DNA from 3 places in the Pseudomonas sp. LBUM1651 genome. Region 2 is predicted to be linked to each of the others. Evidence: predicted binding sites of a transcription regulator. Region 2 holds the regulator's gene; each other region holds the start of a gene.
What was found. Region 2 encodes FliA, which starts transcription of late flagellar genes. Its sites were predicted from a motif close to CTAAAGTTTNNNNNNNNNNNGCCGNTAA; they were not measured.
Positions count from the first base shown of each region.

Region 1: ACA066_RS23190 (flagellar protein MotY) is a predicted target of FliA. The motif match lies at 2,124-2,151, and genes of this name have one in related genera.
Region 3: flgM (flagellar biosynthesis anti-sigma factor FlgM) is a predicted target of FliA. The motif match lies at 1,654-1,681, and genes of this name have one in related genera.

Region 1 covers NZ_CP166805.1:4,944,475-4,949,127, reverse strand. The annotation lists gene ACA066_RS23205 (peroxiredoxin) at 1-164, shown strand, start outside; gene rnt (ribonuclease T) at 337-1,014, opposite strand; gene pyrC (dihydroorotase) at 1,011-2,057, opposite strand; gene ACA066_RS23190 (flagellar protein MotY) at 2,217-3,125, shown strand; gene ACA066_RS23185 (argininosuccinate synthase) at 3,255-4,472, shown strand; gene ACA066_RS23180 (hypothetical protein) at 4,643-4,653, opposite strand, start outside.
Region 2 covers NZ_CP166805.1:1,730,334-1,734,986, reverse strand. The annotation lists gene ACA066_RS08005 (chemotaxis protein CheA) at 1-410, opposite strand, end outside; gene ACA066_RS08000 (protein phosphatase CheZ) at 458-1,246, opposite strand; gene ACA066_RS07995 (chemotaxis response regulator CheY) at 1,269-1,640, opposite strand; gene fliA (RNA polymerase sigma factor FliA) at 1,808-2,548, opposite strand; gene fleN (flagellar synthesis regulator FleN) at 2,545-3,375, opposite strand; gene flhF (flagellar biosynthesis GTPase FlhF) at 3,492-4,653, opposite strand, start outside.
Region 3 covers NZ_CP166805.1:1,495,246-1,499,898, reverse strand. The annotation lists gene ACA066_RS06960 (chemotaxis protein CheV) at 1-709, opposite strand, end outside; gene flgA (flagellar basal body P-ring formation chaperone FlgA) at 791-1,552, shown strand; gene flgM (flagellar biosynthesis anti-sigma factor FlgM) at 1,718-2,044, shown strand; gene ACA066_RS06945 (flagella synthesis protein FlgN) at 2,093-2,560, shown strand; gene ACA066_RS06940 (flagellar brake protein) at 2,653-3,399, shown strand; gene ACA066_RS06935 (MFS transporter) at 3,594-4,653, opposite strand, start outside.

The sequences.
Region 1 (4,653 bases), 3.0 Mb from region 2:
TGGGCCGTAACATGGAAGAGCTGATCCGTCTGGTCGACGCTCTGCAATTCCACGAAGAGCACGGCGAAGTCTGCCCTGCCAACTGGAAAAAAGGCGACAAAGGCATGACCGCTTCGACCGAAGGCGTCGCGGCTTACCTGACCGAGAACGCTGCTGCCCTGTAAGGCGCGTTCGAGGCATAAAAAAACCGGCCGTTGAGGCCGGTTTTTTTATGGGTGGCATAAACGCAGGTCCCTGTAGGAGCGAGCTTGCTCGCGATGGGCGTCAAAGATAACGCTTCAATCCTGACACCCCGCGGTGCTCTGTAGCGCATCGCGAGCAAGCTCGCTCCTACAATCAGTCGTTGTAGTCTTCCCAGCCGCCCATTTGCTTCCAGCGATTGACGATGCCGCAGAACAGCTCCGCCGTCTTCTCGGTGTCGTAGCGAGCCGAGTGGGCCTCGCGACCGTCGAAGTCGATGTCGGCGGCCTGACAGGCTTTCGCCAGCACGGTTTGACCGTATGCCAAACCGGCGAGGGTTGCCGTGTCGAAGCTGGAGAACGGATGGAACGGGTTGCGCTTCATGTCCAGACGCGCAACCGCCGCGTTCAGGAAGCCCAGGTCGAAACTGCTGTTGTGCCCGACCAGGATCGCCCGCTTGCAGCTGTTGGCTTTCAACGCCTTGCGGATGCCGCGGAAGATATCGGTCAGCGCCGCTTCTTCACTCACCGCCATGCGCAGCGGGTGATCGAGTTTGATCCCGGTGAACTCCAGGGCGGCCGCTTCGATGTTTGCGCCTTCAAAAGGTTCGACGCGGAAAAAGTAGGTGTGATCCGGGTATACAAAACCCTTCTCATCCATGGCAATGGTGGTAGCGGCTATTTCCAGCAAGGCGTCAGTGGCAGAGTTGAAACCACCGGTTTCAACGTCGACAACGACTGGCAGGTATCCACGGAATCGAGCTGCCATCGGGTGGCGTGGACCACCTCCGCCGCCTTGACCGTCCTGTTCGTCGTCGAAATGGTCTTCACTCACGCGTGTTCCTCCAGCAGGCGCCAGCGCAGTTTTTCACCGGCGCGCAGCGGGATAACGGTCAGCTCGCCAAATGGCAGGCTGGTTGGGGCGGTCCACTCGTCGCGGACCAGGGTGATGCGATCGGTGTTCACCGGCAGGCCATAGAAGCGCGGACCGTTAAGGCTGGCGAAGGCTTCGAGCTTGTCCAGCGCATTGCGCTGTTCGAACGCTTCGGCGTACATCTCGATCGCCGCATAAGCGGTGTAGCAACCGGCACAACCGCAAGCGGCTTCCTTGGCGTGCTGTGCGTGCGGCGCCGAGTCGGTGCCAAGGAAGAACTTGTCGCTGCCACTGGTGGCGGCGTCGAGCAAGGCTTCCTGGTGCGTATTGCGCTTGAGAATCGGCAAGCAGTAGAAATGCGGCCGAATTCCGCCGACCAGCATGTGGTTGCGGTTGTACAAGAGGTGATGCGCGGTGATGGTCGCGCCAACGTTGGCCGAAGCCTCGTTGACGAACTGCACGGCGTCCGCGGTAGTGATGTGTTCGAACACCACTTTGAGCGTCGGGAAACGCTCGACCACACGACGCATGTGCTCATCGATGAAGCGTTTTTCGCGGTCGAACACGTCGACATCGCCACGGGTGACTTCACCGTGAACCAACAAAGGCATCCCGACTTCGGCCATGGCCTCCAGCGCAGGGAAAATCTTGTCGATGCTGGTAACGCCAGAGTCCGAGTTGGTGGTCGCGCCGGCCGGGTACAACTTGGCGGCGTGCACGAAACCGCTGGCCTTGGCTTCACGAATCTCTTCGGGCTGGGTGCGGTCGGTCAGGTAAAGCACCATCAACGGTTCGAAACGACTGCCGGCCGGGCGTGCAGCGAGAATCCGCTGGCGATAGCCGTCGGCTTCAGCGGCGTTGCGCACCGGAGGTACCAGGTTGGGCATGATGATGGCGCGACCAAAGGTGCGCGCGACATCCGCAACGGTATTGGTCAACACGGCACCATCGCGAAGATGAATGTGCCAGTCGTCGGGACGCAGCAGGGTCAGGCGGTCGGACATGAGGGGATTCCAGGCGGGTCAAACTCAGGGGAATGCTACCGGAAAAGACTCTCTCAGGCACTCGCTATCAAGTTTTGCAGGAAGCTTCCGATATCCAACAGGTACGCCGTAAACATGTGTGTGTCGGTCTTTTTGTTGTAGAAGCCAGTGGAGCCTCCCGTGCGCCAGCGTTATTTAGCCTTGCTCAGTGTGTTTGCCAGCCTTCCCGCGATGGCGCTCACTTTCCAGACCCGTCTGGAGAGCATCGAGTGGACGGTCGAAGGGGACAAGTTCGAGTGCCGCCTGACTCAACCGATCACCGATTTCGGTTCGGGTGAGTTCGTACGCCGCGCTGGCGAGCAGGCAACGTTTCGTCTGAAAGCCTACAACTCTATGGTCGGCGGCGGCTCGGCGACCTTGTTGGCGGCCGCTGCACCCTGGCAGCCGGGGCGTGGCGACATCAATCTCGGTTCCGTGCAGATCGGCAGCGGCAATGTGCTGTTCAACAGCTCACAAGTTCAGGCCGGGCGCTTGATCAGTGGCCTGATGGTTGGGCGCAGTCCGGTCGTCCGACATTATTCGGGTGATGGCCGGGTCTCGGAAGTGCGGCTGTTACCGGTCAAGTTCAGCAAGGCGTTTAACGAATATCAGGGCTGCGTGGCGAAACTGCTGCCGAAGAATTTCGAGCAGGTCAAACAAACGCAGATCGGCTTTCCCGGCGACGGCCTGGATCTCGACGCGCAGGCCAAGTCTCAGTTGCAGGTGATGCTGGAGTTCATGAAGGCCGACCCGACGGTCAATCACATCGAGCTCGACGGCCACTCCGACAATAGCGGCAACCGCCTGACCAACCGAGACCTGTCGCGGCGTCGGGCCCTGGCGATCATGGAGTTCTTCAAGGCCAACGGTGTTCAGGAATCGCAGATTACCGTGCGCTTTCACGGCGAGCGTTATCCGTTGGCACCTAACACCAATGCGGCCAATCGGGCGAAGAACCGTCGGGTCAACGTGCACCTCGCACGGGTCGCGCCCACCGAGCAACCGGCGCCCCAATCAACAGCATCGGCGAGCGCGGCGAAGACTTCCTGACTCCTCGGTCATCGTCGCGCGTTCGACATAATCTGTCGCTTCGTCGTCATAAGCTGTCGCGCCACTGTAAATTATTCCGTATGAGCGGTAGACTTCTCGGCTTTCCGTAGAACCCCGTGGAGTGATGGCATGGCGGACGTAAACAAGGTCGTTCTGGCGTATTCCGGCGGCCTGGACACTTCGGTGATCCTCAAGTGGCTGCAGGATACTTATAACTGTGAAGTCGTGACCTTCACCGCTGACCTGGGTCAGGGCGAAGAGGTCGAACCTGCACGTGCCAAGGCTCAGGCCATGGGCGTGAAAGAGATCTACATCGACGATCTGCGCGAAGAATTCGTGCGCGATTTCGTTTTCCCGATGTTCCGCGCCAACACCGTTTACGAAGGCGAGTACCTGCTGGGTACTTCCATCGCTCGTCCGCTGATCGCCAAGCGCCTGATCGAAATCGCCAACGAAACCGGCGCTGACGCCATTTCCCACGGCGCCACCGGCAAGGGTAACGACCAGGTTCGTTTCGAACTGGGCGCCTACGCCTTGAAGCCAGGTGTGAAAGTGATCGCACCGTGGCGCGAATGGGACCTGCTGTCCCGTGAAAAGCTGATGGATTACGCTGAAAAGCACAACATCCCGATAGAGCGTCACGGCAAGAAAAAATCCCCGTACTCGATGGATGCCAACCTGCTGCACATCTCCTATGAAGGCGGCGTGCTGGAAGACACCTGGACCGAGCACGAAGAAGACATGTGGCGCTGGACCGTCTCCCCGGAGAAGGCTCCCGACAAGGCCCAGTACCTGGAACTGACCTACCGCAACGGCGACATCGTTGCACTGGACGGCGTCGAAATGACTCCGGCTACGGTGCTGGCGACCCTGAACCGTATCGGTGGCGAACACGGTATCGGCCGCCTCGACATCGTCGAGAACCGTTACGTGGGCATGAAGTCCCGTGGCTGCTACGAAACCCCAGGCGGCACCATCATGCTGCGCGCCCACCGTGCGATCGAATCGATCACCCTGGACCGCGAAGTGGCTCACCTCAAAGACGAGTTGATGCCTAAGTACGCCAGCCTGATCTACACCGGTTACTGGTGGAGTCCTGAGCGTCTGATGCTGCAACAGATGATCGATGCTTCCCAGGCACACGTGAACGGCGTTGTGCGCCTGAAGCTGTACAAGGGCAACGTGATCGTCACTGGTCGCAAGTCCGACGAATCGTTGTTCGACGCCAACATTGCGACATTTGAAGAAGATGGCGGCGCCTACAACCAGGCGGATGCGGCCGGCTTCATCAAGCTGAACGCCCTGCGCATGCGTATTGCGGCGAACAAGGGCCGGAAGCTTTTCTGAAGTTTCTGACGCTCTGATGGAATTTGTGGCCTTGTTTTCGACAAGGCCACAAATTTGGAAATAGGGGTTTTTCTTTCTGACATTGCGATTCATCTTTCTTCTTGTTTCGTAAACGCCATTCCTGCCTGCTGCTCTCCTGTCGATCGTAAAACGCTACTGACCGCTGTGGGTCATTTGGCGA
Region 2 (4,653 bases):
GGTGCGGCTTCATCGGCGGTTTGCGGCTCGGCCAGACGGGCCAGGGCCGCGAGCAATTCAGGCGTGGCAGCCGTGATCGGGCTGCGTTCGCGGACTTCGCTGAACATGCTGTTCACCGCGTCCAGCGCTTCGAGAACCACGTCCATCAATTCCGAGTCGACGCGACGTTCACCCTTGCGCAGGATGTCGAACACGTTCTCGGCGATGTGACAGCACTCCACCAGCTCGTTGAGCTGGAGGAAGCCGGCGCCCCCTTTTACAGTGTGAAAACCGCGAAAAATTGCATTGAGCAAGTCCGCATCATCCGGTCGGCTTTCAAGCTCGACCAGCTGTTCGGACAGTTGCTCTAGAATCTCGCCGGCCTCAACCAGGAAATCCTGAAGGATCTCTTCATCGGCGCCGAAGCTCATTAAGGGTGTGCTCCTACAGGTCTAAAAACCTAAAATACCTAAAATACCTAAAACCCTAGGCTGGATAGCAAATCGTCCACATCGTCCTGACCGGACACAACGTCTTCTCTTTTATCGGCATGAATCTGCGGACCTTCACCCTGAGAGAGATGTTTTTGCGGATCTTTTTCAGCAAGCATCGCTTCACGGTCATGTTCGATGCCCGCAAAGCGGTCCACCTGACTGGCCATAAGCACGAGCTTGAGCAGGTTGCTTTCAACTTCGGTGACCAATTGGGTCACACGCTTGATCACTTGACCTGTGAGGTCCTGGTAATCCTGAGCGAGCAGAATGTCGTTGAGGTTGCTCGACACCACGCGATTATCCGCGCTGCTGCGTGTCAGGAAACCGTCGACACGCCGAGCCAGTTCGCGGAATTCCTCGGCCCCGACTTCGCGACGCATGAACCGCCCCCAGTCCGTGCTCAGCGCCTGCGCTTCATCGCTCAGGCTGTTGACCAGCGGTGTGGAGTTTTCGACCAGATCCATGGTGCGGTTGGCGGCAGCCTCGGTCAGCTTCACAACGTAACCCAGACGCTCGGTGGCATCCGTGATTTGCGAAACTTCCTCGGCTTGCGGCATGTGCGGGTCAATCTGGAAATTGACGATCGCGCTGTGCAGCTCGCGGGTGAGCTTGCCCACTTCCTGATACAGGCCGCGGTCACGGGTCTGATTGAGCTCATGGATCAGTTGCACAGCGTCGCCGAACTTGCCTTTCTCAAGGCTTTCGACCAGCTCGACTGCGTGTTTTTTCAGGGTCGATTCAAAATCGCCCTGTGAAGATTCGTTTTGGTCCATAGCTCCCCCGTGGCGCAGTTTCTCAACCGATGCGTTCGAAAATCTTCTCGATTTTTTCTTTTAACGCCTGGGCCGTGAAGGGTTTGACCACATAGCCGTTAACACCAGCCTGGGCCGCTTCGATGATCTGCTCGCGCTTGGCTTCAGCGGTCACCATCAGCACTGGCAGGTGCTTGAGCTTTTCATCGGCGCGCACGTGACGCAGCAGATCGATACCGGTCATGCCAGGCATGTTCCAGTCCGTTACCAGAAAGTCGATGCTTCCGCTGTTGAGAACCGGAATGGCAGTAACGCCATCGTCAGCCTCGACCGTGTTGGTGAACCCAAGGTCACGCAACAGGTTTTTTATGATCCGCCGCATCGTTGAGAAGTCATCAACGATGAGGATTTTCATGTTCTTGTCCAATTCGACCTCCAAGCAGTCTTAAACGCGCCCAGCACCTGGACGCGCCATTTCAATCAATCCGGCAAAGCACTCAATGACTGTCTGGAGCACAACAGATCGAGACCGGCGCAGTTCAACACCACACCAGCCACGTTCGCAGTGTCCCCACACTGCCTTCAGCGCGCTCGCCACTCCCCCAAACGCCCCCGCAAACGGGCCGCGCACTGGCTGTGTAACTGGCTGACCCGAGATTCGCTGACCCCCAGGACCTCACCGATTTCCTTGAGATTCAACTCTTCGTCGTAGTACAGCGCCAACACCAGTCGCTCACGCTCCGGCAAATTGGCAATCGCGTCCGCCAGCGCCGCCTGGAAGCGTTCATCTTCCAGATCGCGTGACGGCTCGATATGAGCACTCGCGCCATCCTCGTGCAGCCCTTCGTGTTCGCCGTCCTGCAACAGATCGTCGAAACTGAATAACCGGCTGCCCAGGGTGTCGTTCAAAATCCCGTAGTAATCGTCGAGACTCAATTGGAGTTCGGCCGCAACTTCGTGATCTTTAGCGTCACGGCCGGTTTTAGCTTCAATCGAGCGAATTGCGTCGCTGACCATGCGGGTATTGCGGTGGACCGAGCGTGGCGCCCAGTCCCCCTTGCGGACTTCATCGAGCATCGCGCCGCGGATTCGAATGCCCGCGTACGTCTCGAAACTCGCGCCTTTGCTGGCGTCGTATTTGGTCGATACTTCAAGCAGGCCGATCATGCCGGCCTGGATCAGGTCTTCGACCTGGACACTGGCTGGCAGTCGCGCCAGCAAGTGGTAAGCAATGCGTTTGACCAGTGGCGCGTAACGCTCGATCAGCTCGTACTGCGCGTCACGTGCCGATTTCTTGTATAGGTTGTAACCGCTGGCTGTCATAGCACGGGTCCTGCCGTTTGTTGCACGAGGCGCTCGACGAAAAACTCCAGGTGCCCACGCGGGTTGGCAGGCAGCGGCCAGGTATCGACCTTTTGTGCGATGGCCTTGAAGGCCAGGGAGCACTTGGAACGCGGGAAAGCTTCATAAACCGCGCGCTGCTTCTGAACGGCCTTGCGCACGCTTTCGTCGTACGGCACCGCACCGACGTATTGTAAGGCGACGTCGAGGAAGCGATCCGTGACCTTGGTCAACTTGGCGAACAGGTTGCGTCCTTCCTGCGGGCTCTGGGCCATGTTGGCCAGGACGCGGAAGCGGTTCATGCCGTAGTCGCGGTTCAGCAGTTTGATCAGTGCGTAGGCGTCGGTGATCGAGGTCGGCTCGTCGCAGACCACCAGCAAGACTTCCTGCGCGGCGCGAACGAAACTGACTACCGAGTCACCAATACCCGCAGCGGTGTCGATCACCAGGACGTCGAGGTTGTCGCCGATATCGCTGAACGCCTGGATCAGGCCGGCATGTTGCGCCGGGCTCAGATGCACCATGCTCTGAGTGCCGGACGCCGCCGGGACGATGCGGATCCCGCCGGGCCCCTGCAACAACACGTCGCGCAGCTCACAGCGGCCTTCGATGACGTCGGCCAGGGTACGTTTGGGTGTCAGTCCCAGCAGGACGTCGACGTTCGCCAGCCCCAGATCGGCGTCCAACAGCATGACGCGCCGGCCGAGCTCAGCTAGAGCCAGGGACAAGTTCACTGACACGTTAGTCTTCCCGACGCCACCTTTGCCGCCGGTCACCGCGATCACCTGTACGGGATGCATGCTGCCCATGTTATTTCTTTACCTTGTCTTGCATAGACGGAGGCCACATTACTGGCTGCGCGTTCACAAACGGAACAATGCATGGCAGACCATCGATGTAGGTACAAAAACTGTTCATTAATACCTCAGCCAACCTGCTTGGTCGGGCTGTGGTAAATATCAGCGAACATGTCAGCCATGGCTTCTTCGCTGGGTTCTTCCTGCATTTGCACGCTGACGGCACGGCTCACCAGCTGATGACGACGCGGCAGATGCAAATCATCCGGAATCCGCGGTCCATCGGTCAGGTAAGCCACCGGCAACTCATGACTGATTGCCAGGCTCAACACCTCGCCCAGGCTTGCCGTTTCATCCAGTTTAGTCAGGATGCAGCCAGCGAGCCCGCAGCGCTTGTAACTGTGATAGGCGGCGGTTAAAACCTGTTTCTGGCTGGTGGTTGCCAGAACCAGATAGTTTTTTGATTTGATGCCACGACCGGCCAGGCTTTCGAGCTGCATGCGCAGTGCCGGATCGCTGGCCTGAAGGCCTGCGGTATCGATCAGCACCACACGCTTGCGCAGCAACGGATCCAGCGCCTGCACCAGGGACTGGCCCGGGTCGACGTGGGTTACCGACACGTTGAGGATCCGGCCCAGGGTCTTGAGTTGTTCCTGAGCGCCGATGCGGTAGCTGTCCATGCTGACCAGCGCGATGTTCTGCGCGCCGTACTTGAGCACGTAACGGGCCGCAAGCTTGGCCAGCGTGGTGGTCTTGCCCATGCCGGCAGGGCCGACCATGGCAATCACGCCGCCCTCTTCCAGTGGCTCGACTTCCGGTGTGGCGATCATCCGCGCCAGGTGCGCCAGCAACATGCGCCAGGCCTGACGGGGCTCTTCAATGTCGGTAATCATTTCCAGCAGATCGCGGGACAACGGGCCGGACAAACCAATGCGCTGCAAGCGACGCCAAAGGTTGGCCTGGGCCGGACGGCTGCCTTGCAGCTGATTCCAGGCCAGGGAACCGAGTTGTACTTCCATCAGTTCGCGCAGGCTGTTGAGTTCGAAACGCATCGAATCGAAAGCCCGCGGATCGACACCGCCGGAAGCTGGCACGGGGGCCGGCGCTGCACGACGGGGTTCAGTGTAGGTCGGTTCGATCAGCGGTTCGGCGGCGGTGAGTGGCAGACCGGCGAACAACTGGCGATTGGTGGACTTGTCGCTCTCGCCCTCGCTACGCAGGCTCAGTTCGGCCTGGGCGGTCACGATCCGCGACTGGGTCTTGCGCAGCTCGTCCTCGAGTTCCATGTTC
Region 3 (4,653 bases), 240 kb from region 2:
AAATCATCATCAGGAACTCTTCTTCCGGCTTCTTGCCCTCGTCGACCAGCTTGCGCAGGTAATCCAGCGCTTGCCGTCCGTCGTTCAACGCCACCACTTCGACACCGACCGTCTGCAGGCAACGCGTGACCTGCTTGCGCGCCACCGACGAGTCATCGACCGTCAGCACCCGCAGCGACAGCGCCTTGTGCTGGGTCTCGACATCGACCACACCGACGGAAATCGCTTCCGGTGTCGGCGCCACTTCTGCCAGGACCTTCTCGACGTCGATGATTTCGACTAACTGATTGTCGACCCGAGTCACAGCCGTTAGGTAATGATCGCGCCCGGTGCCCTTGGGAGGCGGATGGATCTCCTCCCAGTTCATGTTGACGATGCGCTCCACCGAGCGCACCAGGAAACCCTGGGTCTTGGTGTTGTACTCCGTAATGATCACGAAGGGATTGCTTTGATCTTTCAGCGCCCCGGAACCGGTCGCCATTGCCAGATCAAGGATCGGAATGGTCGCCCCCCGGATATTTGCCACACCGCACACGACAGGACTGGACTTGGGCATCAGGGTCAGCTTGGGGCATTGCAGCACCTCACGAACCTTGAACACGTTGATCCCATACAGCTGCTGGCCGTCGAGACGGAACAACAACAGCTCCAGGCGATTCTGCCCTACCAGTTGCGTGCGCTGGTTTACCGAATCCATTACACCAGCCATGCCCAGACTCCTACACCAACGCTAAGTGTGTTGCGACGCACATTCATCACTAAACGGCACGGCGCTTGCTCTTTAACTCTTATGAACACAGAACCGACATTTTTCCGACGCCTGACATCGCCCTTCCGCAGACTGCTCTGTGCAATGTCGGCCGTTTGCCTGTTCAACGCTGGCAGCCCTGCCCTTGCTGACGCGGTTACCTTGCCTGACATGCTTATCGGCGTCACCCAGGGCTTTCTTGAATTCACCGTAGAAGACTATCTGGCGACCAGTCAAACGGAAGGTCGCTACGAAATCCAGGTCAACCAGCTCGATCCGCGACTGCGCATGCCCATGTGCGACAAGGAATTGACAGCCAGCCTCGAGAGCCCGGCCAAGCCGCTGGGCCGGGTCACGGTCAAGGTTCGCTGTGAGGGAACCTCCCCCTGGACGGTGTTCGTACCCGCTCAAGTCCGCCTGTTTCGCGACGTGGTGACCACCACCCGGCCGCTGCGCCGCGCCGACTTTGTCGAGCCCGCTGACGTGCTCCTGCGCGAGCGTGACATCAGCCTGATCAACCAGGGTTACCTGACGACCCTCGACCAGGCGATCGGCCAGCGACTTACCCGACCAATGGTCGCCGATCAGGTGATCACCCTCGTACACCTCGAACAGGCGGAAGTCATTCGCAAGGGCGATCAAGTGGTGATTACCGCCCGCAGTGGTACGCTCAGCGTGCGAATGCCCGGCGAAGCCCTGTCCAATGGCGGTATGAGCGAGCAGATCCGCGTGAAAAACCTCAACTCCAAGCGGGTCATCAAGGCGCAGGTCACCGCGCCGGGCCAGGTGGAAGTGTCTATGTAGACACCCTGTTCCTGAAGAAGTGGCGTTGCCCGAGGTTGTTCCCTAAACTGTGCCGCATGCAGGAGAAGTGCTGGCGCATGCAGGCTCATTGATAAATGGGTCTAAAGTTTTCACAGGGAGAGCCGAAAACATGGCAAGCGTCCAAATACTCAGAGGTTTTTTACCATGGTCATCGATTTCAGCCGTTTGAACAGTTCCTCGTCACTTACGGGCAGTACACGTACCAGCGTTGCCAAGGAAACTGCCGAAGCCGGCAAATCCGCGCCGCTGAATACCCCGGCCGAACAGGCCAGTACCGTCAAAATCGGGGAATCGGTACACCTCAGCCATGAGGCTCAACAGTTGCAACAGGTCACTGACAAGCTGCGCGATCAGCCTGCCGTCGACAAAGCCCGCGTGGCCGAGTTGAAAGCAGCGATTGCCGATGGCAGCTACAAAGTCGACAGCAACCGTGTAGCCAGCAAACTGCTCAACTTCGAAGCCCAGCGCTAGGCTACGGCCCGCGCCAGGCTTTTGGACGCTTAAAACCCAAGGCCAGCCATGCACGACACTAACTTACTGCAACTGATCACCGACGACTTTGCTCCAGCGCAACATTTGCTGGAGTTACTGCAAACCGAGTCCATCGCCTTGCACGGTCGTGACATGCCACTGCTCGAAGATATTCTGGCGCAGAAACAGGCATTGATCATTCTGCTCGAACAGCATGGCCGCAAGCGCAGTGAAATCCTCGTCAGCCTCAATCTGCCAGTCAATCGCAGCGGTCTGGAGCAACTGGCCAGCCATTCGAGCATCGGCGAAGAGTTGCTGGCGCAGAGCGATGTGCTGACCGACCTTCTGGCTCAATGCCAGGCGGCGAACGCCAATAATGGCCAGTCGATCCTGGTCCAGCAGACCGTCACGGCCAACCAGCTGAAAATCCTCACCGGCGGCGAACCGCCAGCCCTTTATGATGCCCGCGGATCAACCGCCAAGCTTGCGAAGCCTCGCCCGCTCAGTCAGGCTTGAGCCTTCAAATGACCACGCCCTATCAAGACTCGCAACATGCTGGCAATATGATGGCCAGCCGTAGTCATATTTTGTCTGGAGATTGATGAACCGTGTCCAATGCCTTAACCGCGGAAGATGCCCCGCAGCCACCCAAGGTGCTTGCCACGCCTTTGGAAATCTCCGGCAACCTGCGCCAACTGCAAGAAAGCCATGATCCGCTGATCATCACGTTCCATGAGCGCACTCAGCGCTTCCAGAGCTATCTGGTGGACGTGGACCGCGAAGGCCGCACCATCGCGTTCGACGAAATGATCCCGCGTGACGGCGAACGCTTCCTGCTGGCCGGCGAACCGTTCAAGGTCGAAGGCTTTCACGAAGGCGTGCGCATCGCCTGGGAAAGCAACGGTCAACTGACCATCGACGAATCCGGTGACAGTCGCTGCTATCGCGGCCCGCTGCCGGATGAAGTGGTCTATCACCAGCGCCGCAATGCCTTTCGCGCGGCATTGAAGCTGGCGCAACTGGTCAACGTCGATCTGGACGGTGAAAAGCTCAAGGCACCGATCAGCGGCAAGCTGCTGGACATTTCCGCCACCGGCTGCAAGTTGCGCTTCGACGGCGACATTACCGGCAGCCTGCAACTGGGCCAGGTCTACGACCGTTTCTCCGCCGCCCTGCCCTTTGGCAAGATGACGGCACCGGTCGAACTGCGCTACCTGCACTTTGAAGAAAAAATCTCCACCACCTTCGCCGGCATCCGCTTTCACAACATGAGCGGCCTGGTGCAGCGTCAGGTCGAGCGCTTCGTCTATCAGCTCCAGCGCGAAGCACGACGCTTCGACAAAGACGACATGTAATTCGAAGCGGCATAAAAAACGGGCAGTCCCTTGCGGTGACTGCCCGTTTTTTTTGCGCCTTTCGTTTGGTCTGCGCGGTTCATTGCAGGAGCCGGCTTGCTGGCGATGATCGTTAACGAAGACGCATGTTAACTGGATGAACACTGCGCATTTGAATCCATCGCCAGCAAGCCGGCTCCTACAGGTGTTGCGATTTAGGGTCTGGCCTCGGTGAAGCTTTGCTCGCGACCCGTGTCAGGGTCCTCCGGAGGTGGAGTGGTTTGTGTCTCCACTTCCGGTTCAGGTGCTGGATCAGGATTGACCGGACTCTGCATCTGGTCCTGCACCACTTGTTCATCGACCCGTGGATCAAGGCAAGCCACCAGCGGCGAACTCGACATGCTGTCCGGCATGGCAACGTGATGCAGCGGTGCATCGTCGACCTGGTGCAGGTTGGTCACCGCTTTCGGGCGGATCCGCCACACCAGCACCAATGCGAAGAAACTGAAGAAGGCATAGAGCATCTGGCTGCCGAACATCTTCATCAGCACCCCGGCGACCAGCGGCCCGATACTGGCGCCGACACCGTAGGTCACCAGCAACATCGCCGTCAGCGACACCCGGCGATCACCCTCGACGTGGTCATTGGAGAACGCCACCGCCAATGGATACAGGCAAAACTTCACCAATGCACAGAGGAAGCCGGCGATAAACAGCACCTCCAGCGGCACCTGCTTCATGATCGCCAGCGGCAACGCGGCAACGGCCAGGAAAAGCGCAAAGCAGCGGATCAACAGCGCCCGGTCATAACGGTCGGACAACCAGCCCAACGGCCACTGCACCAGCAGGCCGGCAAAAATGCAGCTACCCATGAACAGACCGACCTGCTCCGTGGACAACCCTTGCTGCGAGGCATACAGCGGCGCCAGACCGTAGAACGAACCGATGATCAGTCCCGCCCCCAGCACCGTACTCAACGACTGTGGCACGCGCTTGATGAAGAACCGCGGCTCCATCGGCGCCGGGTGCAGAGGCGCCGGGTGAATCCGCCGGGTCAGGGCCACCGGCACCAGACACAGGGCAAAGCACAGGGCGACCAGCATCAACAGCTCCAGACCGAGCGCCGGGTGCATGACCAGAATCAGTTGCCCCAGCACCAGCCCCAGATAGGACGCGATCATGTAACCGCTGAACACCGTTCCGCGCTGCGAGGCTTCGGCCTGCTCATTGAGCCAGCTTTCGATGACCATGTACTGGCACATCATGCCGAGGCCG